DNA from 2 places in the Streptomyces sp. NPDC060232 genome. Region 2 is predicted to be linked to the other one. Evidence: riboswitches for the same ligand, from Rfam matches in the RefSeq annotation. Region 2 holds a riboswitch; the other holds the start of a gene.

Region 1 (11,877 bases), on a different contig from region 2:
AGCGCCGGGCGCTCGGCGGCAAGGCCCGCAGCATGGACGTGCCGGGCAGCGCCCGCGGCGCCCGCAGGCCGCTGCCCGCCGAGCACGGCTTCCGCTTCATCCCGGGGATCTACCACAACCTGCCCGACACCATGCGGCGCATCCCCTTCCCCGGCAACGCGAACGGCGTGTGGGACAACCTGGTGGCCCCGCCGGAGATGATGTTCGCCCGCGCCGGGGGTCGTGAGGACCTGCGCGGCCCCATCCCCTGGCCCGGCCACTCCCCCGCCGCGCTCACGCCCGAGGAGGTACGGCGCGCCCTGTCGGGGATCCTGCAGACCCTGGTCAGGCTGCCTCCGTACGAGACGGCGTACTTCGTCGACCGCGTACTGGTCTTCCTCACCAGCTGCGACGAGCGGCGGGCCGAGGTCTGGGAGCACACCCCGTGGTGGGAGTTCACCCGGGCCGGGCGGATGTCGAACGAGTACCAGCGCATCCTGGCGGTCGGCGTCACCCGCAACATCGTGGCCACCAAGGCGGAGGAGGCCTCCACCCGTACGGTCGGCACCCTCGGCGAGGCCTTCGTCTTCAACCTCCTGGGCCGCGGGGCGGACGGCCCGCCGGACCGGATCCTCAACCTGCCCACCAACGAGGCGTGGATCGACCCGTGGGAGGCCCATCTGCGCTCCCTGGGCGTGGAGTTCAGGGTCGGCTGGACGGTACGGGAGGTGCAGTACGGGGGCGGCCGGGTGAGCGGGATCGCGGTCGAGGACCCGGACGGCGCCCGGCGGACCGTGACCGCCGACCACTACGTCAGCGCGCTGCCCGTCGAGCACGCCCGGCGCACCTGGAGCGCGGGGCTGCGGGCCGCCGACCCGATGCTGGGGCGCTGCGACAGGCTCCAGACGGACTGGATGACCGGCATCCAGTTCTATCTGACCGAACGGGCCCCACTGGTGCACGGCCACATCAACTGCATCGACTCACCCTGGTCGTTGACGGCGATCCAGCAGGCCGAGCACTGGCCGGCGCGGGACTTCCCCGCCGACTACGGCGACGGAGCGGCGGTCGACTGCCTGTCGGTGGACATCTCGGAGTGGGACAAGCCGGGGATCCTGTACGGGAAGACGGCCAAGCAGTGCACCCGCGACGAGGTGGCGCGCGAGGTGTGGGCCCAGCTGAAGGCCTCCCTCAACGACACCGGGAAGACGCCGCTGTCGGACTCGAAGCTGCACTCGTGGTTCCTGGACCCCGGTGTGGACGGGCTCGGCACCCCGAACCCCACCAACCAGGACGAGCTGCTGATCCACCCGGTCGGCACCCTCGCCAACCGGCCGAGCGCGAACACGCGCGTCCCGAACTTCTTCCTCAGCGGGGACTACGTCGCCGTCGACATCGACCTCGCGACGATGGAGGGCGCCAACGCCTCGGCCCGCGCGGCCGTCAACAGCCTGCTGGACCGGGACGGTTCGACGGCCAGGCGGTGCACCGTCCGGCCGCTGTACCGGGCGCCGGAGATGGAGGGCGCCAAGCGGCACGACCTGTGGCGCCACCGCCTCGGCCTGCGCAACGTCTTCGATGTCGGCTGACCGCGGCGGGGCCCGGCCCGGCTCGCTCGGCTACCGTCGAAGCCATGACCACCTCGACACCCACGGTCGGCGCCCTGCTGCGCACATGGCGGCAGCGGCGCGGGATCAGCCAGCTGGAGCTGGCGGGCCGCGCCGACTCCTCGTCCCGGCACATCAGCTTCATCGAGACCGGGCGGTCCCGGCCGAGCGAGGAGATGGTCCTGAGGCTCGCCGACCGCCTGGACGTCCCGGTACGGGAACGCAACGCCCTGCTGCTGGCCGCGGGTTACGCACCGCACTACGCGCAGACCGCGCTGGACGACCCGTCGATGGAGACCCTGCGCGAGGGCATCGAGCGGCTGCTGACCGGGTACGAGCCCTGTCCCGCGCTGGTCGTGAACGCCACGTACGACGTCGTGGCCGCCAACCGGGGCATCCTGATGCTGCTGGACGGTCTGCCGGAGCACCTGCTGACGCCGCCGCTGAACGCGATGCGGATCACCCTGCACCCCGAGGGCCTGGCCCCGCGGATCCGCAACCTCCGGCAGTGGCGCGGGCACCTGCTCGCCCAGATGGAACGCCAGATCGCGCTGGCCCGCTCCGAGCCGCTGCGCGCGCTGTACGAGGAGGTCTGCGCCTATCCGGTGGCCGAACGCCCCGGCGGCGGCGCACCGCAGGAGCCTGTCACCTCCATCGCGCTCCCGCTGGTCATCGAGCACGACGGTCACCTGCTGTCCTTCGTGTCGTCCATCGCGACCTTCAACACCCCCATGGACGTGACCGTCGCCGAGCTGGCCATCGAGACGATGCTCCCGGCCGACCCGGCGACGGTGAAGTACCTGCGCTCACTCGGCGACTGAGCGCAGGGCGAGCTGCTGGAGCACGGCGAAGCCTGCGACGGTGAGGGCCTGCGCCGGAATCCACACGGTCCCGGCGAGGGTCGGCGAGAACCACACGGCGAGGGCCGCCAGGCTCAGCGCGGCCCAGGCGTAGTTGGTCCCGACGACGGCCTTCACGGCGAGCACCGGGGGCCGGCCGCGCGAGGCCAGCAGGCCGACGGCGGCGCCGTACAGCACCAGCGGGACGCCGAGGGCCAGGAGCAGCCCGGGCCCGACGCCGAGCAGCCGCCCGAGCGGCGCGGAGAAGGCGACGTAGGCGAGGCCGTTGCCGGTGGTGACGACGGCGTCGAGGGCGAGGAAGCGACGCAGCGCGAGCTGTGGGACGGCGGTACGGGCGAAACCGGCGAGCAGGGTAGCGGACATGGGGGATCAGCCTCCGTCGAGGTCGAACGGCCAGGTGGGAGCCGGGCCCGGAACCGAGTGCGCGGCCCCGGGACCCGACGCCCCCACGGTGCCGGGCACCCCCGCGGGGGGTCGATTACCTCCGAGGTCATGCCAACGCTTTTTGAGGTGGGCGTCAGGAAACATGGGGGTTCCCGTGGTTCGGCCGGGGGCGGGGGGCTAGGCTGCTCGCAGCCCGATCCACTCGAACGCCTTGTCGACATACGGAGAATCAACCGGTGCGAGCCGCCGCCAGACCCGACCTCGCCGCGATCTGGCGGCGCGTCGGGGCACTCGCGGAGCGGTGCGGCCGGGACCCGGCCGAGGTGCTGGCGGTGGGGCGGCTGAGCCACCTGTCCGGCGTCGAACCCCGGCGGATCCCGCCGGTGGTGGCGGGCACGGCCGCCGAAGTGCCGCTGGAACGACGCGTGCACCAGCGGTTCCGGCTGCTGCGCGCGACCCGCCGCGACAAGCACGGCCGGGAATGGCCGCTCGCCGCCATCGCCCACGACTTCGGCGCCCCCGGCGCCTCCCTCGGCCCCCTCAACGCGGGCACCGGGCTGCTGCGGCTGGGCCACGCGGCCGGCGTGCAGCGGTTCTTCGGCGTCTACGCCGGCTTCCTGCTGGCCGACTGCAAGAGCGCGGTGGAACGCGCCCTCGCCCTGTCCGCCACCACCGTCTCCGACGGCCGGGAGGACCTGGAACACCTCTCGTACCTGACCGGCATCACGCCCCAGGCCGTCCGGCAGACCCTCGACGGCAGGCCGCCCCGACTCCCCCTGAAGGAGCAGGTGCACCAGCGGTTCGAGCACCTGCGCCGTACCCGTCCGCGGGAGGACGGCCAGGCCCATTCGCTCACGGCCATCGCCAAGTCCTTCGACGCGTCGGGGCAGTCGCTGACCCGTCTGGCCCAGGGCGAGGGCATGCCGAACCTCGCCGCGGCCGCCGGAATCCAGCGCTTCTACGGCGTCGACTGCGGATTCCTGCTCGCCGACGACACCGAGGCGCTCGCGACGGCGCTCGCGCTGATCGAGGGCGAACTGGAGTGCGTGGTACGGGAGCAGGAGAATCCGATGCTGGCCGTGCTGCGCGCGCATGACGTACGGAGCATCGTCACGCGGGCCGGCCGACTGTCGCCCCAGGGGTGGAAGTCGCTGGCCGACCACTTGGACGACCTTCTCGCGCGCGAGGGGCGGCTCGGGCTTCCGGGCACGGAGGGCGGGGCGCCGGCCGAGGGCGCCGCCGCCGAGGGAGAAACACCATGAGGAGCACACGGGCCGTGCGCGAGCTGGGCCCCGAACCGCTGGAGGGCGCACGCCTGACGGCGTCGGCCGATGTCGGGGAGACCATCGGCTCGCGGTGCGCCGCCTGCGGCCCACCGCGCGGCACCGGACGGAAGGCGGCCTTCCACTTGGCCTCGTTCCCGCCCGGCACCGCGAGCGGGTCCGGCGGAGGTCCGGGCCGGGACCTCCGGCCCGCACCCCGGCGGCATCCCGCGTTCCCACCTGCCGCCGCCCCGGGGGGGGCGAGCGCATCAGGTCCGCACTCGGCTGGGGAAGCCCCGCGCCACGCCGTGACCAGCACCAGCCAGTCGCCGCACCCTCACGCCGATGCCCTCAGCACGGCCCTGACAGAGAGCACGCCACGATGAACCAGTCCTCCCCGCCCCGCCACGCCGTCGTCATAGGCGGCAGTCTGGCCGGCCTCCTCGCGGCCGCTGTCCTCGCCGAGCACGCCACGGTCACCGTCATCGACGCCGACCCGCTGCCGGAGGGTCCGGCACCGCGCCGCGGACTCCCGCAGGCCCGGCACACCCATCTGCTGTGGTCGGGCGGCGCCCGGGCCATCGAGCGGATCCTGCCCGGCATCACCGGCGACTGGACCAAGGCCGGCGCCATCCGCCGCAGCCTGCCCACCGACCTGGTCACCAAGACCGCCCAGGGCTGGATCCCGCGCTGCGGCGAGAAGCAGTTCAACATCTCCTGCAGCCGCGACCTCCTCGACTCGGTGGTCCGCGCCCGGGTCACCGCCCTCGCCGGGGTCACCACCCTCCAGCAGAGCCGCGTACGGGGCCTGGAGGGCACGGCGGCCCGGGTCACCGGTGTCCGGGTCGACACCCCCGAGGAGCAGGACCGGCTGGTGACGGCCGATCTCGTGGTCGACGCCAGCGGCCGCGGATCGCGCGCCCGGACGTGGCTCCAGGCACTCGGCGTGAGCGGCATCCGGCAGGCCGAGGTCGACTCCGGTCTCGTCTACGCGACCAGGATCTTCGAGGCCCCGGCCGGCGCGCACGAGATGGGCTTCCCGATCGTCAACGTACAGTCCGACCCGCGGGTGCCCGTGCCCGGCCAGACCGCCACGATCGTGCCCATCGAGAACGGCCGGTGGCAGGCCACCCTGTCCGGCACCCGCGGCGGCCAGCCGACCGGTGACCCCGACGCGTTCATCCCGTTCGCCAGGTCCGTGCGCGACCCGATCGTCGGCGAGCTCCTGGAGCACCGCAAGCCCCTGACGGACGTCGCCGTCACCCAGGGCACCGCCAACCGCCGCATCTACTTCGAGAGGGCCGAGCTGCCGGACGGCTTCTTCGCCGTCGGCGACTCCGTCGCCACCTTCAACCCGCTCTACGGGCAGGGCATGACCGTCGCCGCCCAGGGCCTGCTGGCCGTACGCGGCCTGCTGCGGGCGAAGGGCCTGGCCCATCCGGGGATCGGCCGCGAGGCGCAGCGCGTCATCGCGCCCCAGGTCGCCACCGCGTGGGAGCTCGCCACGTCGCAGGACATCCTGTATCCGGGCGCCACCGGGATGAAGCCGCGCGCCGGCACCGGCCTGCTCAACGGCTACGTCAACCGGCTGATGACGGGTGCCACCACCGACGAGGCGCTCACCGCCGCCCTGTTCAACGTCCTCACCATGAGCATCGAGCCCACCCACTGGCTCCGCCCGTCGGTGGTCTGGCACGTGGCGCGCGCCTCCGACCGGGGTGCGCTGAAGGCGCCGCCGCTCACCTCGGCGGAGCGGGCCGTCGCCGGGCTGGACCCGGCGCCCGGCACGAGGACCGGCGCCGGGGCCGGGGAAACGGGTGCCGGGGGCACGGGCGCCGAGGCCGCCCCCACCGGTCCGGCAGGCGACCCGGTCGGCCCTGCCGACCCCGTCGGACAGGCCCGGTGAGGCGCAGAAGCGCCCGACCCGGGCCTGAGCCGGGCGTCGCCTGAGTACCGGGAAGCGCGGAACGCCCCGGACCGGGGTCCGGGGCGGTGCGCCGTACGCGCCGATCGGCGCGCGCGTCGGATCGGCGGGCGGATCAGAGGTCCGCGAGGTCCAGCCCGGCCTGCGCGGCGGCGGCCCGCACGGTCTGCTCCAGCAGGACGGCGATGGTCATCGGGCCGACACCGCCCGGGACCGGCGTGATCAGCGAGGCCCGGGCCGCCGCCGACTCGAAGTGGACGTCGCCGACGTTGCCCTCGTTGTAGCCGGCGTCCAGGACCACCGCGCCCGGCTTGATGTCCTCGCCCCGGATGAACTCGGCCTTGCCGACGGCGGCGACCAGCACGTCCGCCTGGCGCACGATCGAGGAGAGGTCGCGGGTGCGGGAGTGGCAGTAGGTGACGGTGGCGTTCTGCTCCAGCAGCAGCATGCCGGCCGGCTTGCCCAGGATCGCGCTCCGGCCGACGACCACGGCGTGCTTGCCGGTCAGGTCCACGCCGTACTCGGCGAGCAGGCGCATGATGCCGCCCGGGGTGCAGGAGACGAAGCCGGGCAGGCCGAAGCCCATGGCCGCGAAGGAGTGCATGGTGACCCCGTCGACGTCCTTGCCGGGTGCGATGGCCTCGAAGGCGGCTCGCTCGTCGATGTGGTGCGGGACGGGGTGCTGGAGCAGGATGCCGCTGATCTCCGGGTCCTCGGAGAGCGCCGTGATCGCCGCGACCAGCTCCTCCGTCGTGGTCGAGGCCGGCAGCTCCACGTGGCGGGAGGTGATCCCGGCCTTGGCGCAGCGGTTCTGCTTCATGCGGACGTAGGTGACGGAGGCGGGGTCCTCGCCGACGAGCACGGTCGCGAGGCAGGGCGCGGTGCCCGTGCGCTCGGTGATCTTCGCCGCGAGGGCGGCGGTCTGCTCCGAGATGCGGCGGGCGAGGGCGGTGCCGTCCATCAGCTGGGCGCTGCCGGTGGCGGGGACAGTCTGGGCAGTCGTCACGGGGTCTCCTGAACGTCGCTGCGGATCGCGGTTCGCCCAGGCGCGCGGCAGTCGGCGTACGGGAGGTCCTGAGGTACGCCGGGCCGCTCCCCGGTGGTGATCCACCCGAACGCCAGTCACGGCCCGCCGACCACTGTAGTCGACCAATCCGGTGGTCGCCCGGCGCCCGACCTGCGACGATCGATGTATGACGCGTACTTTCGACCATCTTGTCGCCGAGGCCGAGTCCGTCTCCGTGGACGGCTGGGACTTCTCCTGGCTCGACGGCCGCGCCACCGAGCAGCGTCCCTCCTGGGGCTACCAGCGCCTGATGGCCGAGCGCCTGGCCCAGGTCCGGTCCGCCCTGGACATCCAGACCGGCGGTGGCGAGGTCCTGGCGGGATCCGGCCCCCTGCCGCGCCTGACGGTGGCCACGGAGTCCTGGCCGCCCAACGTCGAGCGGGCGACAAGACTGCTGCACCCGCTGGGCGCGGTGGTGGTCGCCGACTCCGACGAGCCGCCCCTGCCCTTCGGCGACGAGGCCTTCGAGCTGGTGACCAGCCGGCATCCGGTGACCATCTGGTGGGACGAGATCGCCCGGGTGCTGACGCCTGGCGGCAGGTACCTCTCGCAGCAGGTCGGCCCGGCGAGCGTCTTCGAACTCGTCGAATACTTTCTCGGACCCCAGCCGGAGGAGGTCAGGCGTGCACGGCACCCCGACGACGCGGTGGCGGACGCCACGAAGGCGGGTCTCGAAGTGCTGGACCTGCGCTCCGAACGGCTGCGTGCCGAGTTCCACGACATCGGAGCCGTGATCTACTTCCTGCGGAAGGTGATCTGGATGGTGCCCGGCTTCACGGTCGGGCAGTACCGGGACCGCTTGCGCGAGCTGCACGACCGGATCGAGCGCGACGGCCCGTTCGTCGCACATACCGCCCGCTTCCTGATCGAAGCCCGCAAACCGGACTGATGCGGAAGGCGGACGGTTCCACGCCGCATCCGGTTGCCCGGCCGCGGCGTGGCGCAGGTCACTCAATTCAGCGCGTAACGAATCGACTCGGGCATGCGATGAACCGACAGGTGTCCTCGCGCGGCCCGGAATACAGACCCCCCTCGGGTCTGTTTCCCGAGTTCGCGCGATGATGTCCCGCCCACCTCCTTATCTGTTCGCAACGAGAGGCTCCTTGTGTCGCTCAGCCCGTCCCGTACGTTCCCTCCGGAGATCGCCGAATCCGAGGCCCTGGTAGCGCTCGTCGAGCGCGGCCGCGAGCAGGGTCACATCAACGGTGACGACGTGCGCCAGGCCTTCGAGGCCGGCCGCATCCCGGTGGACCAGTGGAAGCGGGTCCTGCGCAGCCTGAACCAGGTCCTCGACGAGGAGGGTGTCGCCCTTCACGTCAGCGCGGCCCCCGCCACCAAGGCTGCCGCGAAGAAGCCCCGCAAGGCTGCCGCCGCCCCCGCCCGTACCGTGGCCAAGAAGGCCGCCGCCGCGCCCCGCCCCATCGGTGCGCGCAAGACCGCGGCCTCCGCCGCGGCCACCACGGTCGCGTCCACCGCTTCGGCGATATCCGCTCCGTCGGCCGCCGCTGCCGCGGAGGCGGCGCCGGCCGAGGCCGCCGCCGAGCCGAAGAAGCGCACGGTCAAGAAGACCGCCGCCAAGAAGACCGCCGTGAAGAAGACCGCCGCGGCGAAGAAGACCAGCGCCAAGGACGCCGACGAGGGTGAGACCCCGGTCGTCGAGGGCGAGGACTGGGCGGCCGAGGACCTCGCCGACGAGGCCGAGGAGGAGGCCCCCAAGGCCGGCGCCCAGGGCTTCGTACTGTCCGACGACGACGAGGACGACGCCCCGGCCCAGACGGTCATGGTGGCCGGTGCCACCGCCGACCCGGTCAAGGACTACCTCAAGCTCATCGGCAAGGTGCCGCTCCTCAACGCCGAGCAGGAGGTCGAGCTCGCCAAGCGCATCGAGGCCGGTCTCTTCTCCGAGTACAAGCTCGAAGAGGAGGAGGACCACAAGCCCGCCTTCAAGCGCGAGCTGGAGATCCTCGTCGAGGACGGCCGCCGGGCGAAGAACCACCTGCTGGAGGCCAACCTCCGTCTCGTGGTCTCCCTCGCCAAGCGCTACACCGGCCGCGGCATGCTCTTCCTGGACCTGATCCAGGAGGGCAACGTCGGCCTGATCCGCGCCGTGGAGAAGTTCGACTACACCAAGGGCTTCAAGTTCTCCACGTACGCGACCTGGTGGATCCGGCAGGCGATCACGCGTGCCATGGCCGACCAGTCGCGCACGATCCGCATCCCCGTGCACATGGTCGAGATCATCAACAAGCTCGCCCGCGTGCAGCGCCAGATGCTCCAGGACCTGGGCCGCGAGCCCACCCCGGAGGAGCTGGGCAAGGAACTCGACATGACCCCCGAGAAGGTCATCGAGGTCCAGAAGTACGGCCGTGAGCCGATCTCCCTGCACACCCCGCTGGGTGAGGAGGGCGACAGCGAGTTCGGTGACCTCATCGAGGACTCCGAGGCGGTCGTGCCGGCGGACGCGGTGTCCTTCACGTTCCTCCAGGAGCAGCTCCAGTCGATCCTGGGCACGCTCTCGGAGCGCGAGGCGGGCGTGGTCTCCATGCGCTACGGCCTCAACGACGGCCAGCCGAAGACCCTCGACGAGATCGGCCGCGTGTACGGGGTGACCCGTGAGCGCATCCGCCAGATCGAGTCGAAGACCATGTCGAAGCTGCGCCACCCGTCGCGTTCGCAGGTCCTGCGCGACTACCTCGACTGAGCCGGCCCCTTCCGGAACGCCCCCGACCTGCGATTGCGCGGGCCGGGGGCGTTCTGCGTCCCGCGGTGGGATCGTGGGCGTACCGCCGACGGCGCACCGCCCGCCGAGCAGCGGGTGGGACGCCTTCTGGGCGGGTGGCGGCAGCCCGCGCGGTCACACCGTCCGGCATCCGGTTCTTCCGGGCTGCCGCCCTGTTCAGGTTTCGAGGAGGTGTTTGAGCTTCTCCTCGTTCAGCGGGATCTCCTTGCGCGCGTGCGGCTTCACGACGAGCGGTACGAGGACCTTGCCGATGCCGTGGCCCTCGAAGTCGAGGCTCAGGGTGAGCCGGGAGCGCGTGCCGTCGCCCAGGGGCTCGACGGCGGCGCGGACGTCGCCGCGGACGGGGCCGTCGATGCCGTGGAGGTGCCAGGTCCTGGGCGGGTCGTACTCGGTGACTTCCATGGTCGTCGGGAACTCGCGGCGGCCGATCCGCCGCCGTACGGCGATGAGCGAGCCGACGGCCGGGTGGTCGGCGCCCCGGACGGACACGGCGCTCTTCTGCCACTCCGGCAGGTGGGAGGCGTCCGACAGGTAGGCGAAGACCTCTTCGGGGCTCCGGTCGATCTCGATGCTTTCCCTGATCGCGGACATGGCGACCCCTTCATGCCCCCGGATGCCCCCAAAGACGCTGTCCTTCCACGCTACCGCGCAGGTCAGGTGGCCGTCCGCTGCCTGCGCGCGGCCATCACGGCGTAGACGGCGACGCCCGCGAAGAGGAAGAGCACGCCCTGGTAGACGGCGGCGTATCCGGAGCCGGCCACCAGCCACATGGAGAAGCCGAAGGCGAGGACGGCGAGGGCGCCGTCGCGGACCAGGCGCCCCCGGTGGACGCGCTCGCCCCGGCCGGAGAGCAGGAAGTAGATCTGAGCGGCGGTGGAGAGCAGGTAGGGCACGGTCGCGGTGAAGGTGGTGACGAGGACCAGGATCTCGAAGACGCCGTCGGAGCCGGCCGTGTAGTTGTAGACGGTCAGGGCGGAGGCCAGGGAGGTCGTGACGACGACGCCGACCACCGGGACGCCGCGCCGCTTCTTCTCGAAGGCGCTGGGGAAGAGCCCGTCCTTGGCCGCTGCGTACGGGGTCTGGGCGCTGAGCAGGGTCCAGCCGTTGAGGGCGCCCGCCATCGAGATGACGGCGGCGCAGGCGACGAGGGTGCCGCCCCAGGTGCCGCCGAACATGGCGTTGACGGCGTCGGTGAAGGGGGCTTCGGAGGCGACCAGTTTCTCGTGGGCGACGAGTCCGAAGACGGAGAGGGTGCCGAGCAGGTAGACGACGGCCGCGCCGGCGGTGCCGAGGATCGTGGCCCGGCCGACGTTGCGGGCGGGGTCGCGGACCTCCCCGGCGCTGACGGCGGCCGACTCCACGCCGAGGTAGCTGAAGAGGAGGATCGCCGCGGAGGCGGAGAGCGCGCCGGCCGGGCTCTGGCCGGTGGCCTGGAACGGGCCGAGGTTGGCGGGGTCGAAGAAGAACAGGCCGCCCACGGCGACCAGCATCAGCGGGGCGAACTTCAGTACGGTGGCGACGAGTTGGACGGCGCCGACGTAGCGGGTGCCGGCCAGGTTGGCGAGCGCGGGCAGCCACTGCATGGCCAGGGCCGCCAGGCACATCGACCACTTGTGTGCGCCGATGGCCGGGAAGAGGACGCTGAGGTAGCCGACCGACGCGACGGCGAGGGCCGCGTTCGACACCCAGCTGGTGATCCAGTAGCTCCAGGCGGCGAGGAAGCCGGCGAAGTCGCCGAAGGCGGCGCGGGCGTAGACGTACGGGCCGCCGGTCTGCGGGTGCCGGTGCGCGAGGCGGCCGAAGACGAGCGCGAGGGCGATGGCCCCGAGCGTGAGCACCGCGAAGGCGACGAGGCTGATGGTGCCGAAGGGGGCGACCGAGGCCGGGAGGAGGAAGATCCCGCCGCCGATGATGTTGCCCATGACCAGGCAGGTCGCGATGGGGAGGCCGAAGCGTCGGGCATGGGGGTCGCGGCCCGGCTCGGGGGGTGCGGTGGCCTCGGCGGGCAGGGCTGCGGTGCTGGTCATCGGTGGTGCGCCTCGGGTCGTCTCACAT
Region 2 (17,784 bases):
TTAGGGTCTGTATCGAGTTGCCCCGCGGCGTCGTGACGCCCGGCACGCCGAGGGCACGCACCGAACGCCGTTCCTTGCTCCGCGGGGCAACTCGATACAGACCCTAGCGGGGGACCTTCAGGACCTCGCCGATGACGTTGTCCGGGAGGAGGGTGTTGCACTGGAATTCCGCCGACTTGGTGAGGGCGTCGTCGCGGCACACGTAGAAGTCCTTGTACGCGAGCTGCAGTGCGTACGAGCTCATCGCCAGCAGGATCGCCAGTGAGGCGGTGACCAGTCCGCTCACCGCCGCCGTGCGCTGGGGGCGGGCCGCCGGGCCGAGGGCGTCCAGGCCCGTCGGGGCACCCGGCTCGCCGACGGCCGCCGCCGGCTTGCCGCGCAGCGCGCTGATCCCCCAGTACAGGGCGAGCGCGCCCAGCAGCAGGCCGACCGAGGGGATCCCGAAGATCCCGAAGAAGAAGCCCCACATGCCCGCCAGCAGCGCGTACCGGGCGCGGCGCTGGATCGGGTCGGTGGGGTCCCAGCGCGCCGGACCCCGCTGCCCGCCCGAGTCCCCGGGGCCGGTCCCGTCGCCGTTCCCGCCGTCACCGCCGCTGCGCGGCTGCCACGGCTGGTCGGGCCGGCCTTCCGGCGGGGCCGCGAAGGGGTTGTCGTCGGTGGGGGAGTCGGGCTGACGGCGGTCCGGCATCGGGTGTGTTACTTCCCCTGTGTCGTGGACGTCGCGAGGACATCGAGGCGAGGCAGGCCAGTTTGCGGCTTGTAGGCCAGACGCTACCGCCCGCCCGTCCCCCCGTCCCTCGGGGGCCGTCCGGTGTGCCGGTATCGTTGCAGGCGGTCGGCGGCTTCGTATGGTTCCCCGTATATCGGTACCCCGAAGATTCGTATGACCACACGAAGACGAACACCGCAATTCCGCGAGAAAGGGCCTCCCATGGCCGCCTCCCGCCTGGTCGTGCTGGTCTCAGGGTCCGGCACCAACCTCCAGGCCCTGCTCGACGCCATCGACGCCCACCCCGGCGGATCCGAGGGCTTCGGCGCCGAAGTCGTCGCCGTGGGAGCCGACCGCGCGAACATCGCCGGCCTGGAGCGGGCGGAGAAGGCCGGGATCCCCACCTTCGTCTGCCCGGTGAAGGACTACGCAAGCCGCGTCGAGTGGGACGCCGCCCTCACCGAGGCGACCGACGCGTACGCACCCGACCTCGTCGTGTCGGCCGGTTTCATGAAGATCGTGGGCAAGGAGTTCATCGACCGCTTCGGCGGCCGGTTCGTCAACACCCACCCCGCCCTCCTCCCCGCCTTCCCCGGAGCCCACGGCGTACGGGACGCGCTCGCCTACGGCGCGAAGGTCACCGGCTGCACGGTCCACTTCGTCGACAGCGGCGTGGACACCGGTCCGATCATCGCCCAGGGTGTGGTCGAGGTCCGGGACGAGGACGACGAAGCCGCTCTGCATGAGCGCATCAAGGAAGTCGAGCGAAAGCTGCTCGTCGATGTCGTGGGGCGCCTGGCCCGGCACGGCTACCGCATTGAGGGACGAAAGGTAACAATCCAGTGACCGCCGCAGACACCGCAGCGAGCAACGACCCGACCACGACCCGGCGGCCGATCCGGCGTGCTCTCATCAGCGTCTACGACAAGACGGGACTGGAAGAGCTGGCCCGCGGCCTGCACGCGGCGGGCGTCGCGCTCGTCTCCACCGGCTCCACCGCCTCGAAGATCGCCGCTGCCGGGGTGCCCGTCACCAAGGTGGAGGAGCTGACCGGCTTCCCCGAGTGCCTGGACGGCCGGGTCAAGACCCTGCACCCGCGCGTGCACGCCGGCATCCTCGCCGACCTGCGCCTGGAGGACCACCGCAACCAGCTCGCCGAGCTGGGCGTCGAGCCCTTCGACCTCGTCGTCGTCAACCTGTACCCGTTCCAGGCCACCGTCCGGTCGGGTGCCACTCCCGACGAGTGCGTCGAGCAGATCGACATCGGCGGGCCCTCGATGGTCCGCGCCGCCGCCAAGAACCACCCGTCGGTCTCCGTGGTCACCAGCCCCGCGCGCTACGCCGACGTCATCGCCGCGGCCCAGGGCGGCGGCTTCGACCTCACCGCCCGCAAGCGGCTGGCGGCCGAGGCCTTCCAGCACACCGCCGCCTACGACGTGGCCGTCGCCTCCTGGTTCACGAACGCGTACGCCCCGGAGGGCGAGGAGGGCGCGCTGCCCGAGTTCCTCGCCGGCGCCTGGGAGCGCAAGTCCACCCTGCGCTACGGCGAGAACCCGCACCAGGCCGCCGCCCTCTACACGGACGGGCAGCCGGGCGGGCTCGCCAACGCCGAGCAGCTGCACGGCAAGGAGATGTCCTTCAACAACTACGTGGACACCGAGGCCGCGCGTCGCGCCGCCTACGACCACGAAGAGCCGTGCGTCGCGATCATCAAGCACGCCAACCCGTGCGGCATCGCCGTCGGCGATGACGTCGCCGCCGCCCACCGCAAGGCGCACGCCTGCGACCCGCTGTCGGCGTTCGGCGGCGTCATCGCCGTCAACCGTCCGGTGACCGTCGAGCTCGCCGAGCAGGTCGCGGAGATCTTCACCGAGGTCATCGCCGCCCCCGGCTACGAGGACGGGGCGGTCGAGATCCTGGCCAGGAAGAAGAACATCCGCGTCCTGAAGGTCGACGGGACCCCGCACCAGCCGGGTGACCTCAAGCCCATCAGCGGCGGTGCGCTGCTCCAGCAGAGCGACCTCTTCCAGGCCGAGGGCGACGACCCGGCCAACTGGACCCTGGCCACCGGTGACGCCCTGTCCCCGGCCGAGCTCGCCGAGCTGGCCTTCGCGTGGCGGGCCTGCCGGGCCGTCAAGTCGAACGCGATCCTGCTCGCCAAGGACGGCGCCTCGGTCGGCGTCGGCATGGGCCAGGTCAACCGGGTCGACTCGGCGAAGCTCGCCGTCGAGCGGGCCGGCGCCGAGCGCGCGCAGGGCTCGTACGCCGCGTCCGACGCCTTCTTCCCCTTCCCGGACGGGCTGGAGATCCTGACGGCCGCCGGCATCAAGGCCGTGGTCCAGCCCGGTGGTTCGGTCCGTGACGAGCAGGTCGTCGAGGCCGCGCGGAAGGCCGGCGTGACGATGTACTTCACCGGCACCCGGCACTTCTTCCACTGAGTCCCGCTCCCCCCGACACGGCGAAGGCCGCGACCCGCACTGCGGGTCGCGGCCTTCGCCGTGTGCGGACGGCAGCCGGTTCAGTACTGCGGGCGCCGGAAGTAGTCGCCCGCCTTGGCGAGGCCCACGACGATCCAGATGCCGAGTCCGGTCATGAGGCCGTTGAGCAGCAGGGCGAGGATCATGCCGCCGACCGGCGTGCCGCTGCCGCCCATCGCGACCAGGTTGACGAGCAGGCCCAGGCCGCTGAAGAGGGCGAGCAGCGAGCCGTAGACGATGCCGGAGACGCGGACCCCGCCACGGCCCTTGCCGAGCTTGGCGGCCGTGAGGATGGCCCACAGCGAGAAGGCCAGGCCCACCGCCACGATGACGAAGATGACGGCACCGCCGACGGCGGCGGCCTCGTCCGCGCTGCTGCCGTACGAGTCGCCGGAGCCGGAGAAGGCGGCGGCGAACAGGGCGCCGCCCACCAGCGCGAGCAGCGTGCCGAGCACCTGGAGGCCGCCGAGGACGAAGAGGATGACGCGGGCCGCCTTCACACCGCCGGGCATCTCCATGTGGGGGCCCGGGTAGCCGCCCGGACCTCCCGGGTAGCCGGCGGGGCCGCCGGGGTAGGCCTGCGGGGCCTGCTGCGGGTAGGCGTAGCCGCCCTGCGGCGGGATGCCCTGCGGGGCCTGCTGCGGGTAGCCGTAACCGGGCTGGCCCTGCGCCGGCTGCTGTCCGTACGGATTGTGCGGGTCGCCGAAACTCATCTGGGGTGTTCCTCCGTGGAAATGCGGGGACGCACGGCAATGAGCGCGGAGGAATCCTGCACGGTGCGGTCCGCCCCCCGGCACTGCCCGCGGTACTCAGTCGTTTTCATCGTCGTCGGACCGGCGAGTCATTGTCCAGCCGGTTGGCATACAGGCGGTCACTTGTTGTGCAAGTGCAATGAATCCTGAGGTCCTGCGAGCGCCTTGACTGGAACCAGGGCCACCTCATCCGGGAGGATGGAGGCATGACCGCCCAGATTCTCGATGGCAAGGCCACCGCGGCCGCGATCAAGTCCGAACTGACCGCCCGTGTGGCGGCCCTGAAGGCCCGGGGCACCACCCCCGGCCTCGGCACCCTGCTGGTCGGCGACGATCCGGGCAGCCGCTGGTACGTCAACGGCAAGCACAAGGACTGCGCCGAGGTCGGCATCGCCTCCATCCAGCGCGAACTGCCCGCGACGGCCTCCCAGGAGGACATCGAGGAGGTCGTGCGGGAACTCAACGCCAACCCGCAGTGCACGGGCTACATCGTCCAACTCCCGCTCCCCAAGGGCATCGACACCAACCGGGTCCTGGAGCTGATGGACCCGCTGAAGGACGCCGACGGCCTGCACCCCACCTCCCTGGGCCGGCTCGTGCTGAACGAGCCGGGCCCGCTGCCCTGCACCCCGTACGGGATCGTCGAACTGCTGCGCCACCACGGCGTCGAGATCAACGGGGCGCACGTCGTCGTCCTCGGCCGCGGGATCACCGTCGGGCGGTCCATCGGCCTGCTGTTGACCCGCAAGTCCGAGAACGCCACCGTGACGCTGTGCCACACCGGTACGCGCGACCTCTCCGGGCTGCTGCGCCAGGCGGACATCATCGTCGCCGCCGCCGGGGTCCCCCACCTGGTCAAGCCCGAGGACGTGAAGCCGGGCGCGGCGGTGCTCGACGTGGGCGTCAGCCGCGACGGGGCCGGGAAGATCGTCGGCGACGTGCACCCCGGCGTCGCCGAGGTCGCGGCGTGGATCTCGCCGAACCCGGGCGGCGTCGGCCCGATGACCCGCGCCCAGCTGCTCGTCAACGTCGTAGAGGCGGCGGAGCGGGCCGGCCGTGCGGGCTGAACCGGGCGCCGAGCACGTGAACGGGAGCGGCGCGGCCAAGTCCCGCCGCTTCCCGTCCGTCACGCGGGACACGGCCCGTCCCGAGGGCAGCGGCCGAGCCGTCCCGGGGGCCGTGTCCACGCCCGCCCGCCAGTGGCCGATGCTCAGCGTGCTCGCCGCGACCGCGGTGGGGCTGCTGACCACGGCGCTCGGGCAGGCCCGGGCCGGCTGCCTGGTGATCGGCGTGGCCCTGATCGCGGCGTCGGTGCTGCGGCGCGTGCTGCCCTCGGTGGGGATGCTCGCGGTGCGCTCCCGCTTCACGGACATGATCACCTACGGGCTGCTGGGCGTGGCGATCACGCTGCTCGCCCTGGTGATGGAGCCCAGGCCGCTGCTGGAGATCCCGTTCCTGGAGAGCGCGGTCCGCTTCACCGTGCGCTGAGCGGGCCGGGCGGGGCGGATCCTCCCGGTCGAATGGAAGTCCGGGAACGGGCCGCGCCTTCGAAACGCCGGGGCGCGTGTGCCACGCACCACAGGGACCCGGGGGTTGGGCCGCGCCCGGGTCGGATAGCCTGACCGCGGATGTCTCTTCACGTCAAGATTTACAGGGGAGCGGCGTCCTCCAGCACATGGGGCAGGGACGCCCCACCGCCAGCTGTCTAACGGAGAAGGCCATGACCCGCACTCCTGTGAATGTCACCGTCACCGGCGCCGCCGGCCAGATCGGCTACGCGCTGCTCTTCCGTATCGCGTCCGGTCACCTGCTCGGCGCCGACGTGCCGGTCAAGCTCCGCCTCCTGGAGATCCCCCAGGGCATGAAGGCCGCCGAGGGCACCGCCATGGAGCTCGACGACTGCGCCTTCCCGCTGCTCGCCGGCATCGACATCTTCGACGACCCGAACAAGGGCTTCGAGGGCGCCAACGTCGCGCTGCTCGTGGGCGCCCGCCCGCGCACCAAGGGCATGGAGCGCGGCGACCTGCTCGCCGCCAACGGCGGCATCTTCAAGCCGCAGGGCCAGGCCATCAACGCGCACGCCGCGGACGACATCAAGGTCCTGGTCGTGGGCAACCCGGCCAACACCAACGCGCTCATCGCGCAGGCCGCCGCCCCGGACGTACCGGCCGAGCGCTTCACCGCGATGACCCGCCTGGACCACAACCGCGCGATCTCGCAGCTGGCCGCCAAGACCGGCGCCGCCGTCTCCGACATCAAGCGCCTGACGATCTGGGGCAACCACTCGGCGACCCAGTACCCGGACATCTTCCACGCGGAGATCGCCGGCAAGAACGCCGCCGAGGTCGTGGGCGACCAGGCGTGGCTCGCCGACACCTTCATCCCGACCGTCGCCAAGCGCGGCGCCGCGATCATCGACGCCCGTGGCGCGTCCTCCGCCGCCTCGGCCGCCAACGCCGCCATCGACCACGTGCACACCTGGGTCAACGGCACCGCCGAGGGCGACTGGACCTCGATGGGCATCCCGTCGGACGGCTCCTACGGCGTCCCGGAGGGCCTGATCTCCTCCTTCCCCGTCACGTGCAAGGACGGCAGGTACGAGATCGTCCAGGGCCTGGACGTCAACGAGTTCTCCCGCGCCCGCATCGACGCCTCCGTCCAGGAGCTGTCGGAGGAGCGCGACGCGGTCCGCGAGCTCGGCCTGATCTGATCCGTCGCTCCTCACCGAGGAGCGCGGACCCTTGCGCCACCTCGGCGTCAGAGCACCGACCGAAGCGCCCCGGCCCCCACAGGCCGGGGCGCTTTGGCGTGATTACGCCTGTCGCAAGTTGTAAGGGAAATCTAAGGTCGGTCGGTGACCGAGAGCCCGATTCCCCGCCAGCACCCAGGCGCCCCGCTGGACGACCCCCGCACCGGCCGTCCCCCCGTCGACCCGGCGGTCAGCGAGGCCGGCCGCTTCCTGTGCGCGGGCACCTACCTCGACGCCGGGTACCGCGACCGCGTCATCGAGGAGCTGTACGTCCACGAGGAGCGCATCGTCGCGCCCTCCTACGGCTTCGACGCCTCGCGCGTCCTCGCCCACGCCCTGCGCGCCCGCCGCGCCGAACTCGGCTGGGCGGTCGGCATACTCGGCGCCTGGTTCGCGGGGTCCCTCCTCACCGGGGGCGCCCTCGTGGTGGTGCTCTTCCCGTTCCTGCTGCTGAGCCTCGCCGGCTGGCTCAGGGCCCGCTCCGGGCTGCTTCCGCGCCTGCTGGCCCTCGTCGTGCGCCTCTACGCCTGGTGGAACCTGGCCGTCATCGTAGTCCTCGTCCTCGGGATCTGGCTGGCTCTGCTCGGCGCCTTCGGAGACGACGACGAAGGCCCCGTCGGACTCGGGGCGCTGCTCTTCTCCCAGGGCATCGGCGGCCCGGCGGCCGGCTTCGTCCTCGGATGGATCCCGGCGGTCTTCGCCGCGGTCGTCACCGTCGTCGGACTCCAGCGCGGCCACGTCGCCCGGACCATCGCCACCGACCTCAACCGGGAGCGGTACGCCCACCGTTCCACCGACCCGGCGGAAGCGGAGCAGGGCGTACGGTTCGCCCGCGTACGGCAGCGCATCCTGCACGAGCAGCACTCGCCTATGGTCCTGTACGACATCAACGATCCGTTCGTCGGGGCCGGTGAGGCCTACCGGCCCTGGCAGGTGTCCTTCGAGCTGCGTCCCCGCGAGGACCTCGAACCCGGCCGCGAACCGCAGCCGCTCACCAACGCCCGCATCATCGCGGGCATCGTGCCCCTGTTGGACCAGCTGCGGGTGCCCTCGCCGCACGGCTCGCCGCAGGCTGAGGCCGCTGTACTGGACCGCCTGCGCGAGCTGGTTGTCGACAGTTGCGTGTTCCTGCCGGGCGGCGGCCTGGACCACCGCGACGAAGGCCCGCACCTGCGGGCCGACTTCGAGGCGCACCGGGCCGCCGCCGTCGAGGAGGGCGGCGAGCGCCGCCGCTACTTCCTGCGCGTCCGGGTCGGCGGCTGGGACGAGAACCTCGTCGTCACCGTGTTCGTACGGGTCCACACCCAGGGCGGGATGATGATGGTGGAGGTGGCGCCGCACGTGCTGCTGCCCGTCCACGTCGCCTTCCACAACGCGGACGCCGACGCCCACCGCTACCTGAACAACAGCCGGTTCGGAAAGGCCGTCTGGGCGCTGCGGCACACGCCCGCCTCCTTCACGGCCGCCCTCGCCACCCTGGGCCGCGGCATCGCGAGCTGGTGGCGGATCGTCACCGCCGGCCACGGCGGGGCGCGCCCGGAGGGGCCGCGGGCGTCGGTGCGCGAACTCGCCGCGCAGGACAACGGATCGCTGTTCCACCTCATGGACCTCGACCGGTATCTGAAAACCATTCAGGACCGGATCGTCGCCGGCATTACCGTGGTCCTGGACGAGAACGGCTGGTACACCGAGGCCTTCGCACGCCAGGCCGACGTCCACATCAACGCGCACTTCGGGGACGTGAGCAACAGCTCGATCAGCGTCGGCGGCACCGGGAACCACAACAGCACACACAGGGGGAGCCATGGCCACAGGTGACGGGGGAGCGCAGGAGCCCACCGTGCGGTTCGGCAACATCCACGGCAGCGCGGTCAGCGTCGGCGGTTCGAACAACACGAACACCGTCCACCAGGGCGGTACGGGAGCGGACGCGCCCGGCGCGGCGGAGCTGCTGGAGGCGGTGCTCGCCCTGCGCGAGGCCCTCGTACGGGAGGCACCCCGGGGCGCCGACCGGACCGCGCTCGACGCCGAACTGGACGGGGTCGCCGAGCAGCTGGAGGGCACCGAGGCGATCCGGCCCGGCCTGGTCACCCGGCTGCGCGAGGCGCTGCAGCGGTGGGCCCCGCTGGTGGAGTCGGTGAGCGCGGCCGCTGCCCTGGGCAGCCTGCTCGGCGCGCTGGGGGGCTGATCCGTGGCTCCGGCACAGCCGCCGTCCGGCCCGCGCCGCTGGGACGCGCAGGCGCAGCGCTGGGTGGCGGACCAGGCCCCGGCCGGGCCTGCGGCACATCCTCCGGCCGGGTCCCCGCCGGGCACCGTCCAGGGCCTGCCGCCGCTCCCGCCGCAGCCGCCGACCGCGCCCGCACCTGCGTACGAACCGCCGCCCGTGCCGCCGCCGCCCGGTCCCCGGCCCGCCGACCGGCCGCGCGGCCGGTGGCTGACCCCGGCGACGGCGGGCATCGCGGTCGCCTCCGTGGCGATCGGCGCGGCGGCCGTGTGGTTCGTGGCCCGGGACACGGGCGACGCGGACCACACGGGGGAGAAGAACGGGACGGTGACCTCGGGGGCTCCGACGGGGTCCGGCAACGGCGCGTCCACGGCCACCGCCGCCCCGTCCACCACTGCCGGACCGACCCGGACGCCCACCCCGAGCCCCACCGGCAGCGGGCCGGGCGCCGGAGCCCACGAGACGAAGCAGGACGCGGCGGGCTTCACCATCGCCGTTCCGGCGGGCTGGGCACGCGAGGAGCTCAAGGAAGGGGTCTTCTACCGCTCGGCCGACCGGAGCGCGCTGATCCAGGTGTTCCGGGTGTCGGAGCCGGAACTCAGCCCGCTCCAGGCGGTCAGGCAGGCCTCCACCTACCTGCGGGGCGGCACCCGGGGGTACGAGGAGATCAGCGTCGGCCCGGTGCCCGGCAGCTCCGGTGCGGCGGAGCTCGTCTACCAGTACGACAGCGAGGAGTCGCGCGGGGTGCGGCGGGGCGTCGAACGGGTCTTCCTCGCGCCGGACGGCACCAAGTGGGCGCTGCTGACGGCGGGCCCGGTCGCCGAGTGGGAGGCCACGCAGGACCACCACGCGGCGGCGCTGGCGGCGTTCCGGCCGACCGGCTGACGGGCCGGCCGGCCTCCCGTCCCGGCCGGGCCCGGTCAGCCCGGTCAGCTCTTGTACAGGCCCGGCTTGTAGTGGCCCGGCACCATGCGCGTGGTGACACCGATGCGGTTCCACACGTTGATCGTCGCGATGACGGCGATCAGCTGGGCCAGCTCGCGCTCCTCGAAGTGCGCCGCGGCCTTCGCGTACACCTCGTCGGGCACGAAGCCTTCCGTCAGGGCCGTGACGGCCTCGGTGAACTCGATCGCGGCGAGCTCCTTCTCGGTGTAGAAGTGCCGCGACTCCTCCCAGGCGGCCAGCTGCACGATCCGCTCGACGCTCTCACCGGCGGCGAGCGCGTCCTTGGTGTGCATGTCGAGGCAGAAGGCGCAGTGGTTGACCTGGGAGGCCCGGATCTTGACGAGCTCGACCAGGGACGGCTCCAGGCCCTTGCGGGCGGCGAGCTCCAGGGCCAGGACGGCCTTGTACACCTCGGGGGCGAGCTTCGCCATGTGCATGCGCGGAGTGTGCTCGGGGGCGTGGTCGTGGGCGGGGGACTGGGTCTGCCGGTTCTCGGCGGTGGTCGTCATGTGATCCACGCTAGGAGCGAGGCGGCCCGCCGGTATGGTCCATATCCATGACGGATCCTTGGGCCACTTTCGGAGCCGACCTGCATCTGGACCTCTCCGCCGGGCGCGGTCTGCGGGCCGGGCTCACGGAGGCGTTGCGGGAGGCCGCGCGCAGCGGGCGGCTGGCGGCCGGCACTCGGCTGCCGTCGTCCCGGACCCTCGCGGCCGACCTGGGCATCGCGCGGAACACGGTCGCCGAGGCGTACGCCGAGCTCGTCGCGGAGGGCTGGCTCACGGCCCGCCAGGGCTCCGGCACCCGGGTCGCCGAACGGGCCCGCCCCCGCCGGGCCGCGACCGCCGCCCCCGTACGCCGCCCCGCGCGGAGCGGGCCCGCGTACAGCCTGATCCCCGGCACCCCGGACCTGGGCGGTTTCCCGCGCGCGGCCTGGCTGTCGGCGGCCCGGCGGGCCCTGACCGCCGCCCCGAACGAGGCCTTCGGCTACGCGACCGACGGGCGCGGCCGCGTCGAGCTGCGGCGGGCGCTCGCCGGCTACCTGGCGCGGGCGCGCGGGGTGTACGCGGACCCGGACCGGATCGTGCTGTGCGCCGGGTTCCTGCACGGGCTGAAGCTGCTCGCGGAGGTGCTGCGGGCGCGGCGGGTGCGGGAGGTCGCCGTGGAGGGGTACGGCCTGGACTTCCACCGGGACGTGCTGGTGCGGGCGGGGCTGCGGACCAGGCCGCTCGGGGTGGACGGCGAGGGGGCCCGTACGGGCGGGCTGACCGCGGCGGCGGGTGCGGTGCTGCTGACCCCGGCCCACCAGTTCCCGACGGGCGCCGCCCTGACCCCGGCCCGCCGGGCGGCGGCGGTCGACTGGGCCCGGACCACCGGCGGACTGATCCTGGAGGACGACTACGACGGCGAGTTCCGCTACGACCGGCAGCCGGTCGGGGCCCTCCAGGGCCTGGACCCGGACCGGGTGGTCTACCTCGGCACGGCCAGCAAGTCCCTCGCCCCGGGACTGCGGATCGGCTGGATGGTGCTCCCGCCGGGCCTGGTGGAGGAGGTGACCGCCGCGAAGGGGTACACGGACTGGACCTCCAGCGCGCCGGACCAGCTCACGCTGGCGGAGTTCATCGCGTCCGGGGCGTACGACCGGCACGTGCGCGGCATGCGGCTGCGCTACCGGCGGCGGCGCGACGAGCTGGTGGCGGCGGTGGCCGGCCGGGTGGCGGGGGTCTCGGGGATCGCGGCGGGCCTGCACGCGGTGCTGGACCTCCCGGCGGGCACCGAGCGGTCGGTTCTGCAGTCGGCGGCCTGGCAGGACCTGGCCCTGTACGGCCTCTCCGCCTTCCGCCACCCGCAGGCGGAGGTCGCGCCGCGGGACGCGCTGGTCGTCGGCTACGGGACCCCGTCGGACAGTGCCTGGTCGCCGACCCTTGCGGCGCTCGCCGCCTCACTGCCGTGACCGAGCCGGGCGCGCCACCGCCGCGGGGGGCTCCGCCCCCCGGCCCCCCGCGCCTCAAACGCCGGCGGGGCTCGAACGCGGCGATTTCGGCTCACCGAAGCGGGAGAGGGCCAGGGAGCCGGCGACGGCCACCGCGAAGCCCGTCACCGCCAGCCACGTCAGGCCCTCCCGGGTGCGGTCGCCGAGCCAGACCACGCCCACCACCGCCGGGCCGATGGTCTCGCCGAGCACCAGGCCGGCCGTCGCGACCGTCACCGAGCCGCGCGCCAGCGCCGAGGTGAGCAGCAGGAACCCCGCCGCGCCGCCCAGCAGGAGCGCGTACAGGGCCGGGTTGGCGAAGTCCCACACCGAGTCGGTGAGCCGCACGGAGACCTCCACCACGCCGAAGCCCGTGCCCGACCCCAGGCCGAGGACCAGGGCTCGCGGCCCGTCCGGCAGCCCGCCCGCCACCGCCCCGACCAGCAGCACCAGCACCGCCACCCCCAGCAGTCCCAGCTTCAGCGCGGGCGAACCCGTACCGGTGCCCTCTTCCCCCGCGGAGAGCCCCAGCATCAGCAGCCCCACGCACACCGTGCCCACCGCACACCACTCCGCCGGGGAGAGCCGCACCGCCATCAGCCGCGACGCGACCACCGCCGTCACCGCCAGACTGGCGGCCAGCGCGGCCCCGACCACGTAGATCGGCACATGCCGCAGCGCGATGATCTGCAGGACGAATCCGGCCGCGTCCAGGCCGAGGCCCAGCACGTAGCGCCACTGCCGGGCGGCCCGCAGGAACAGCGCCGCGTCCACCCCGGACCCGCTGCCGGGCTCCACCGCCCGCGTCGCGACGGCCTGCAGGACGGACGCCGTGCCGAAGCACACCGCCGCGCCCAGGGCGCAAATCATCCCAATCAGCACGAACTGACTCTAGGTCACGGATCTCACGGCGGCCGGATTCCATCGGCCGGGGACCCCGTTCTAGTCTGTCGGGAGCACGCCAGGCCCCAGGGGGAGCAGCAGACATGGACATCAGCAGCACCAACCAGCGCCGTATGCGCTCAGGCGCCGTCGCCCTCGGAGGCATGGGCCTGCTCGCGGCCACCCTCGTGGCCTGCGGCAGCAGCGACGAACCGGACCGCCGCTGCGCGTCCCGCTCCACGCTGAACCACCTGAACAGCAAGGAGTGCAAGACCGGCGGAACCGGCGCGTACTACTACGGCGGCCACGTCAGCAACGGCAAGGTCACCGGCGGCAGCTTCGACAAGTCCGCCGTCACCCGCGGCGGCATCGGCGGCCACTCCAGCTCCAGCGGCGGCTGATCACACGATGCAGCGGCACACCATCGAGCCCCGCCCCGGCTGGCAGAAGACGGTCGAGGAGCAGGGGCTGATCTACCCCCTCACCCGCTACCCCGACGACTCGCTGCGCCCCTACTGGGACGAGAGCGCCTACTACTCCTTCTCCCTCCCGGAGATCGAGGCGCTGGAGAACGTCGTCGAGGAACTGCACGCCATGTGCCTGGCCGCGGCCGCGCACATCGTCGAGCACGACCGCTTCGCCGACCTCGGCATCACCGACCCCGAGCTCGCGGCGCTGATCACCGAGTCGTGGCGCCGCCGCGCCGAACAGCCCTCCCTCTACGGCCGTTTCGACCTGCGCTACGACGGCAGCGGCAGCCCGGCCAAGATGCTGGAGTACAACGCGGACACCCCCACCTCCCTGGTGGAGGCGGCCAGCCCGCAGTGGTTCTGGATGGAGGAGCGGTTCCCCGGCGCCGACCAGTGGAACTCCCTCCACGAGCGCCTCGTCGACGCCTGGCGCCGCCAGGCGGAGCTGCTGGCGCCCGGCCCGCTGCACTTCGCGCACTCCGAGACCGACGAGCTCGGCGAGGACCTGATGACGGTCGCCTACCTCCAGGAGACCGCCGACCAGGCAGGCCTGGAGACCCACGCCCTGTCCGTCGAGCAGATCGGCTGGGACAGCCTGTCCGGCCGGTTCGTGGACGACAAGCTCCGCTTCATCCGCAGCTGCTTCAAGCTCTACCCGTGGGAGTGGCTGGCCACGGACGAGTTCGGCCCGCAGGTCCTCGGCACCTACGACCACGGCGGCGGCTCCGGCACCACCTGCTGGATCGAGCCGCTGTGGAAGATGCTGCTCTCCAACAAGGCGCTGCTCGCGATCCTGTGGGAGCTCTTCCCGGAGCACCCGAACCTGCTGCCCGCCTACCTCGACGGCCCGCGCGAGCTGGCGGAACCCGGTTCGGCAGGCTATGTGGCCAAGCCCCTCCTCGGCCGTGAGGGCGCCGGTGTCACCCTGCACGAGCCGGGTCCGGACGGCGAGCCGTTCGTACCGCAGCCGGGGGAGCGGTACTGCTTCCAGGGGTTGGCCCCGCTGCCCGACTTCGACGGCAACCGGGTGGTGCTCGGTGCGTGGGTCGTCGAGGACGAGGCGGCGGGGCTCGGGATCCGCGAATCGGCGGGGCCGGTCACGGACGAGTACGCCCGCTTCCTGCCCCACGTCATCCTCTGAGGATCCGCTGCCGGACCGCCAAGGGCTGTCCCGCAATCCCTGGCGGATCAGCGCGCGGCGTCGGATGCGGTGCATCGCAAGGCGGAGGAGCGTCTTCATACTGGGCGTATGCGGGCGCTTCCGACAACGCGGCGAGGTGCCGTAGCCGGCGCCGCGCGCCCGCCGGGGATTACGGGACAGCCCTTACGCCGACAGCACCGACCGGAGCTGCTCCAGCCCCCAGTCCAGGTCCTCCTTGGTGATCACCAGCGGCGGGGCGATGCGGATCGTCGACCCGTGGGTGTCCTTCACGAGCACGCCCCGCTCCATCATCTTCTCGGAGATCTCCCGGCCCGTGCCGCGGGAGGGGTCGATGTCGACGCCCGCCCACAGCCCGCGGCCGCGCACGGCGGTCACGGCGCCCCCGCCGACGAGCATGCCCAGCTCGCGGTGGAGGTGGTCGCCCAGTTCGGTGGCCCGCTGCTGGAACTCGCCGGTCCGCAGCATCGCGATCACCTCCAGCGCGACGGCGCACGCGAGCGGGTTCCCGCCGAAGGTGGACCCGTGCTGGCCGGGCCCGAACACCCCCAGCACGTCCCGGTCGGCGACGACGGCCGACACCGGCACGACGCCGCCGCCGAGCGCCTTGCCGAGGATCCAGACGTCGGGGACGACCCCCTCGTGCTCACAGGCGAAGGTCTTCCCGGTCCGGCCGAGCCCCGACTGGATCTCGTCGGCCATGAAGAGCACGTTCCGCTCGCGGGTCAGCTCCCGTACGCCGCCCAGGTATCCGGCGGGCGGCACCAGCACCCCCGCCTCGCCCTGGATCGGCTCCAGCAGCACGGCCACGGTGTTCTCCGTGACGGCGTGGGACAGCGCGGTGAGGTCCCCGTACGGGACGATCTCGAAGCCGGGCGTGTACGGGCCGAAGTGGTCGCGGGCGTCGTGGTCCGTGGAGAAGGACACGATCGTCGTGGTCCGCCCGTGGAAGTTGTCGGCGGCCACCACGATCTTCGCGTGGCCGTCCGGGACGCCCTTGACCTCGTAGCCCCACTTGCGGGCGGTCTTCACCGCCGTCTCCACCGCCTCCGCGCCCGTGTTCATGGGCAGCACCATCTCCTTGCCGCACAGCGCGGCGAGTTCGGTGCAGAAGTCGGCGAACCGGTCGTGGTGGAAGGCGCGCGAGGTGAGGGTGACCCGCTCCAGCTGGGCGCGTGCGGCGTCGATCAGACGGCGGTTGCCGTGCCCGAAGTTGAGCGCGGAGTACCCGGCGAGCATGTCGAGGTATCTGCGGCCTTCCACATCGGTCATCCACGCGCCTTCCGCGGACGCGACGACGACGGGCAGCGGGTGGTAGTTGTGCGCGCTGTGCGCGTCGGCGGAGCGGATGGCATCAGCTGTTGTCGACACGGGGTCTCCGATCGTCCGTCTGGCCGGTGAAGCGGTGACGAGGGTGGCGTCACCTTCTTATCGTCGCTCGTATCCCGGAGGAAGAAACCTCCCCGCAGGCGACACTGCGGACTCGCTCATCTAGGGTGTTCGATACGCACGGCGACTGGCGTACGGAGAACCAACTCCGGGGGAGTCGTGCGCGCTCGACCGCATACAGGGCCGCTCGCCTGGGCCTCGCGGGGTACCGATCACATCGACCCCGGAGGAGCCCGCCATGTCCGCGAGCCGCCATCCCGCCCTGTCCGCGACCGATCCCGAACTGGCGTCCTACGTCGCCGCGGAGGAAGTCCTCCAGGCGGAGACCCTGCGCCTGATCCCCAGCGAGAACTACGTGTCCGCGGCCGTCCTCGAAGCCTCCGGCACCGTGCTGCAGAACAAGTACAGCGAGGGTTACCCCGGCCGCCGCTACTACGAGGGCCAGCAGAACATCGACCGGGTGGAGGCCCTGGCGATCGAGCGGGCCAAGGGCCTGTTCGGCGTGGACCACGCCAACGTGCAGCCGTACTCCGGCTCCCCGGCCAACCTGGCCGTGTACCTGGCCTTCGCGAAGCCCGGCGACACGGTCATGGGCATGGCGCTGCCGATGGGCGGCCACCTGACGCACGGCTGGGGCGTCTCGGCGACGGGCTCGTGGTTCCGCGGCGTGCAGTACGGCGTCCGCGCCACTGCGGATCCTGAAACGAATGGCCTGATCGACTACGACGCCGTGCGCGAGCTGGCCCTCGCCGAGCGGCCCAAGGTGATCTTCTGCGGCGGCACGGCCCTGCCGAGGACCATCGACTTCGCCGCCTTCGCCGAGATCGCGCGCGAGGCGGGCTCGGTCCTGGTCGCGGACGTCGCCCACATCGCCGGCCTGATCGCGGGCGGCGCGCACCCGTCCCCGGCGGACCACGTGGACGTCATCTCCACCACGACCCACAAGACCCTGCGTGGTCCGCGCGGCGCGATGCTGATGTGCCGCGAGGAGCACGCGAAGGCGATCGACAAGGCCGTCTTCCCCGGTCTGCAGGGCGGTCCGCACAACCAGACGACGGCGGGCATCGCGGTGGCGCTGCACGAGGCGGCGCAGCCGTCCTTCGTCCGGTACGCGCACGCGGTCGTGGCCAACGCCAAGGCGCTGGCCGCGGCACTGCTGGAGCGGGGCTTCGACCTGGTGTCGGGCGGTACGGACAACCACCTGATCCTGATCGACCTGACGGGCAAGGAGGTGCCGGGCAAGGTCGCGGCCAAGGCGCTGGACCGGGCGGGGATCGTCGTGAACTACAACACGGTGCCGTTCGACCCGCGCAAGCCGTTCGATCCCTCGGGCATCCGGATCGGTACGCCGTCGCTGACGTCGCGGGGGCTGACCACGGAGCACATGCCGCTGGTCGGCGACTGGATCGCCCGCAGCGTGGACGCGGCGGCCAAGGGCGACGAGCAGGCCCTGGCCGTGATCCGCACCGAGGTCGCCGACCTGATGGCTGCCTTCCCGGCCCCGGGCCTGCCGCTGTCGTAGCCCTGCGGCACCACTGCCGGGGGCTCCGCCCCCGGACCCCCGCGCCTCGAACACCGGTGGGGCTGGGAATCCAGCCCCGCCGGTGTTCGAGGCGCGGGTGCGGGCAGCGCCCACGGGCACCGCGCAGCGGGAACGAACCGGCCGAGGGCGGGCGTGAGCCCGCTCCGCACCTGAGAGAATGGGGCCATGGCTTCTGATCGTCCTCGCGCGCTCTCCGGCATCCAGCCCACCTCCGGTTCGTTCCACCTCGGGAACTACCTCGGAGCCATCCGCCAGTACGTCGCCCTGCAGGAGACGCACGACGCGTTCTACATGGTCGTCGACCTGCACGCGATCACCATGCCCCAGGATCCGAAGGCCCTGCGCGCGAACACCCGCCTCTCCGCCGCGCAGCTGCTGGCCGCCGGCCTGGACCCGGAGCGATGCACGCTCTTCATCCAGAGCCACGTGCCCGAGCACGCGCAGCTCGGCTGGGTGATGAACTGCATCACCGGCTTCGGCGAGGCCAGCCGGATGACGCAGTTCAAGGACAAG

Evidence for each region. A riboswitch is a leader RNA that binds a small molecule or an ion and turns the genes downstream of it on or off. The one in region 2 is predicted to bind ZMP and ZTP.
Region 1: it holds a riboswitch for ZMP and ZTP, as region 2 does, so the genes downstream of both, ACFWFZ_RS14825 (bifunctional 5,10-methylenetetrahydrofolate dehydrogenase/5,10-methenyltetrahydrofolate cyclohydrolase) here and glyA (serine hydroxymethyltransferase) in region 2, are expected to answer to the same signal.

Annotation. Positions count from the first base shown of each region.
Region 1 is NZ_JBHXAG010000008.1:243,377-255,253, forward strand. Features, by position in the region: gene ACFWFZ_RS14800 (FAD-dependent oxidoreductase) at 1-1,568, shown strand, start outside; gene ACFWFZ_RS14805 (helix-turn-helix domain-containing protein) at 1,613-2,407, shown strand; gene ACFWFZ_RS14810 (hypothetical protein) at 2,393-2,809, opposite strand; gene ACFWFZ_RS14815 (hypothetical protein) at 3,067-4,092, shown strand; gene ACFWFZ_RS14820 (NAD(P)/FAD-dependent oxidoreductase) at 4,475-5,998, shown strand; gene ACFWFZ_RS14825 (bifunctional 5,10-methylenetetrahydrofolate dehydrogenase/5,10-methenyltetrahydrofolate cyclohydrolase) at 6,132-6,977, opposite strand; ZMP/ZTP riboswitch at 7,050-7,152, opposite strand; gene ACFWFZ_RS14830 (methyltransferase domain-containing protein) at 7,210-7,971, shown strand; gene ACFWFZ_RS14835 (RNA polymerase sigma factor) at 8,188-9,783, shown strand; gene ACFWFZ_RS14840 (SRPBCC family protein) at 9,979-10,413, opposite strand; gene ACFWFZ_RS14845 (amino acid permease) at 10,476-11,849, opposite strand.
Region 2 is NZ_JBHXAG010000003.1:315,851-333,634, forward strand. Features, by position in the region: gene ACFWFZ_RS07665 (hypothetical protein) at 104-688, opposite strand; gene purN (phosphoribosylglycinamide formyltransferase) at 932-1,555, shown strand; gene purH (bifunctional phosphoribosylaminoimidazolecarboxamide formyltransferase/IMP cyclohydrolase) at 1,552-3,147, shown strand; gene ACFWFZ_RS07680 (hypothetical protein) at 3,228-3,899, opposite strand; gene ACFWFZ_RS07685 (bifunctional methylenetetrahydrofolate dehydrogenase/methenyltetrahydrofolate cyclohydrolase) at 4,145-5,005, shown strand; gene ACFWFZ_RS07690 (DUF3017 domain-containing protein) at 4,995-5,426, shown strand; gene ACFWFZ_RS07695 (malate dehydrogenase) at 5,659-6,648, shown strand; gene ACFWFZ_RS07700 (hypothetical protein) at 6,793-8,505, shown strand; gene ACFWFZ_RS07705 (hypothetical protein) at 8,492-8,875, shown strand; gene ACFWFZ_RS07710 (hypothetical protein) at 8,879-9,796, shown strand; gene ACFWFZ_RS07715 (carboxymuconolactone decarboxylase family protein) at 9,841-10,365, opposite strand; gene ACFWFZ_RS07720 (PLP-dependent aminotransferase family protein) at 10,413-11,810, shown strand; gene ACFWFZ_RS07725 (hypothetical protein) at 11,865-12,698, opposite strand; gene ACFWFZ_RS07730 (hypothetical protein) at 12,815-13,111, shown strand; gene ACFWFZ_RS07735 (glutathionylspermidine synthase family protein) at 13,119-14,321, shown strand; gene rocD (ornithine--oxo-acid transaminase) at 14,505-15,710, opposite strand; ZMP/ZTP riboswitch at 15,842-15,932, shown strand; gene glyA (serine hydroxymethyltransferase) at 15,967-17,250, shown strand; gene trpS (tryptophan--tRNA ligase) at 17,437-17,784, shown strand, end outside.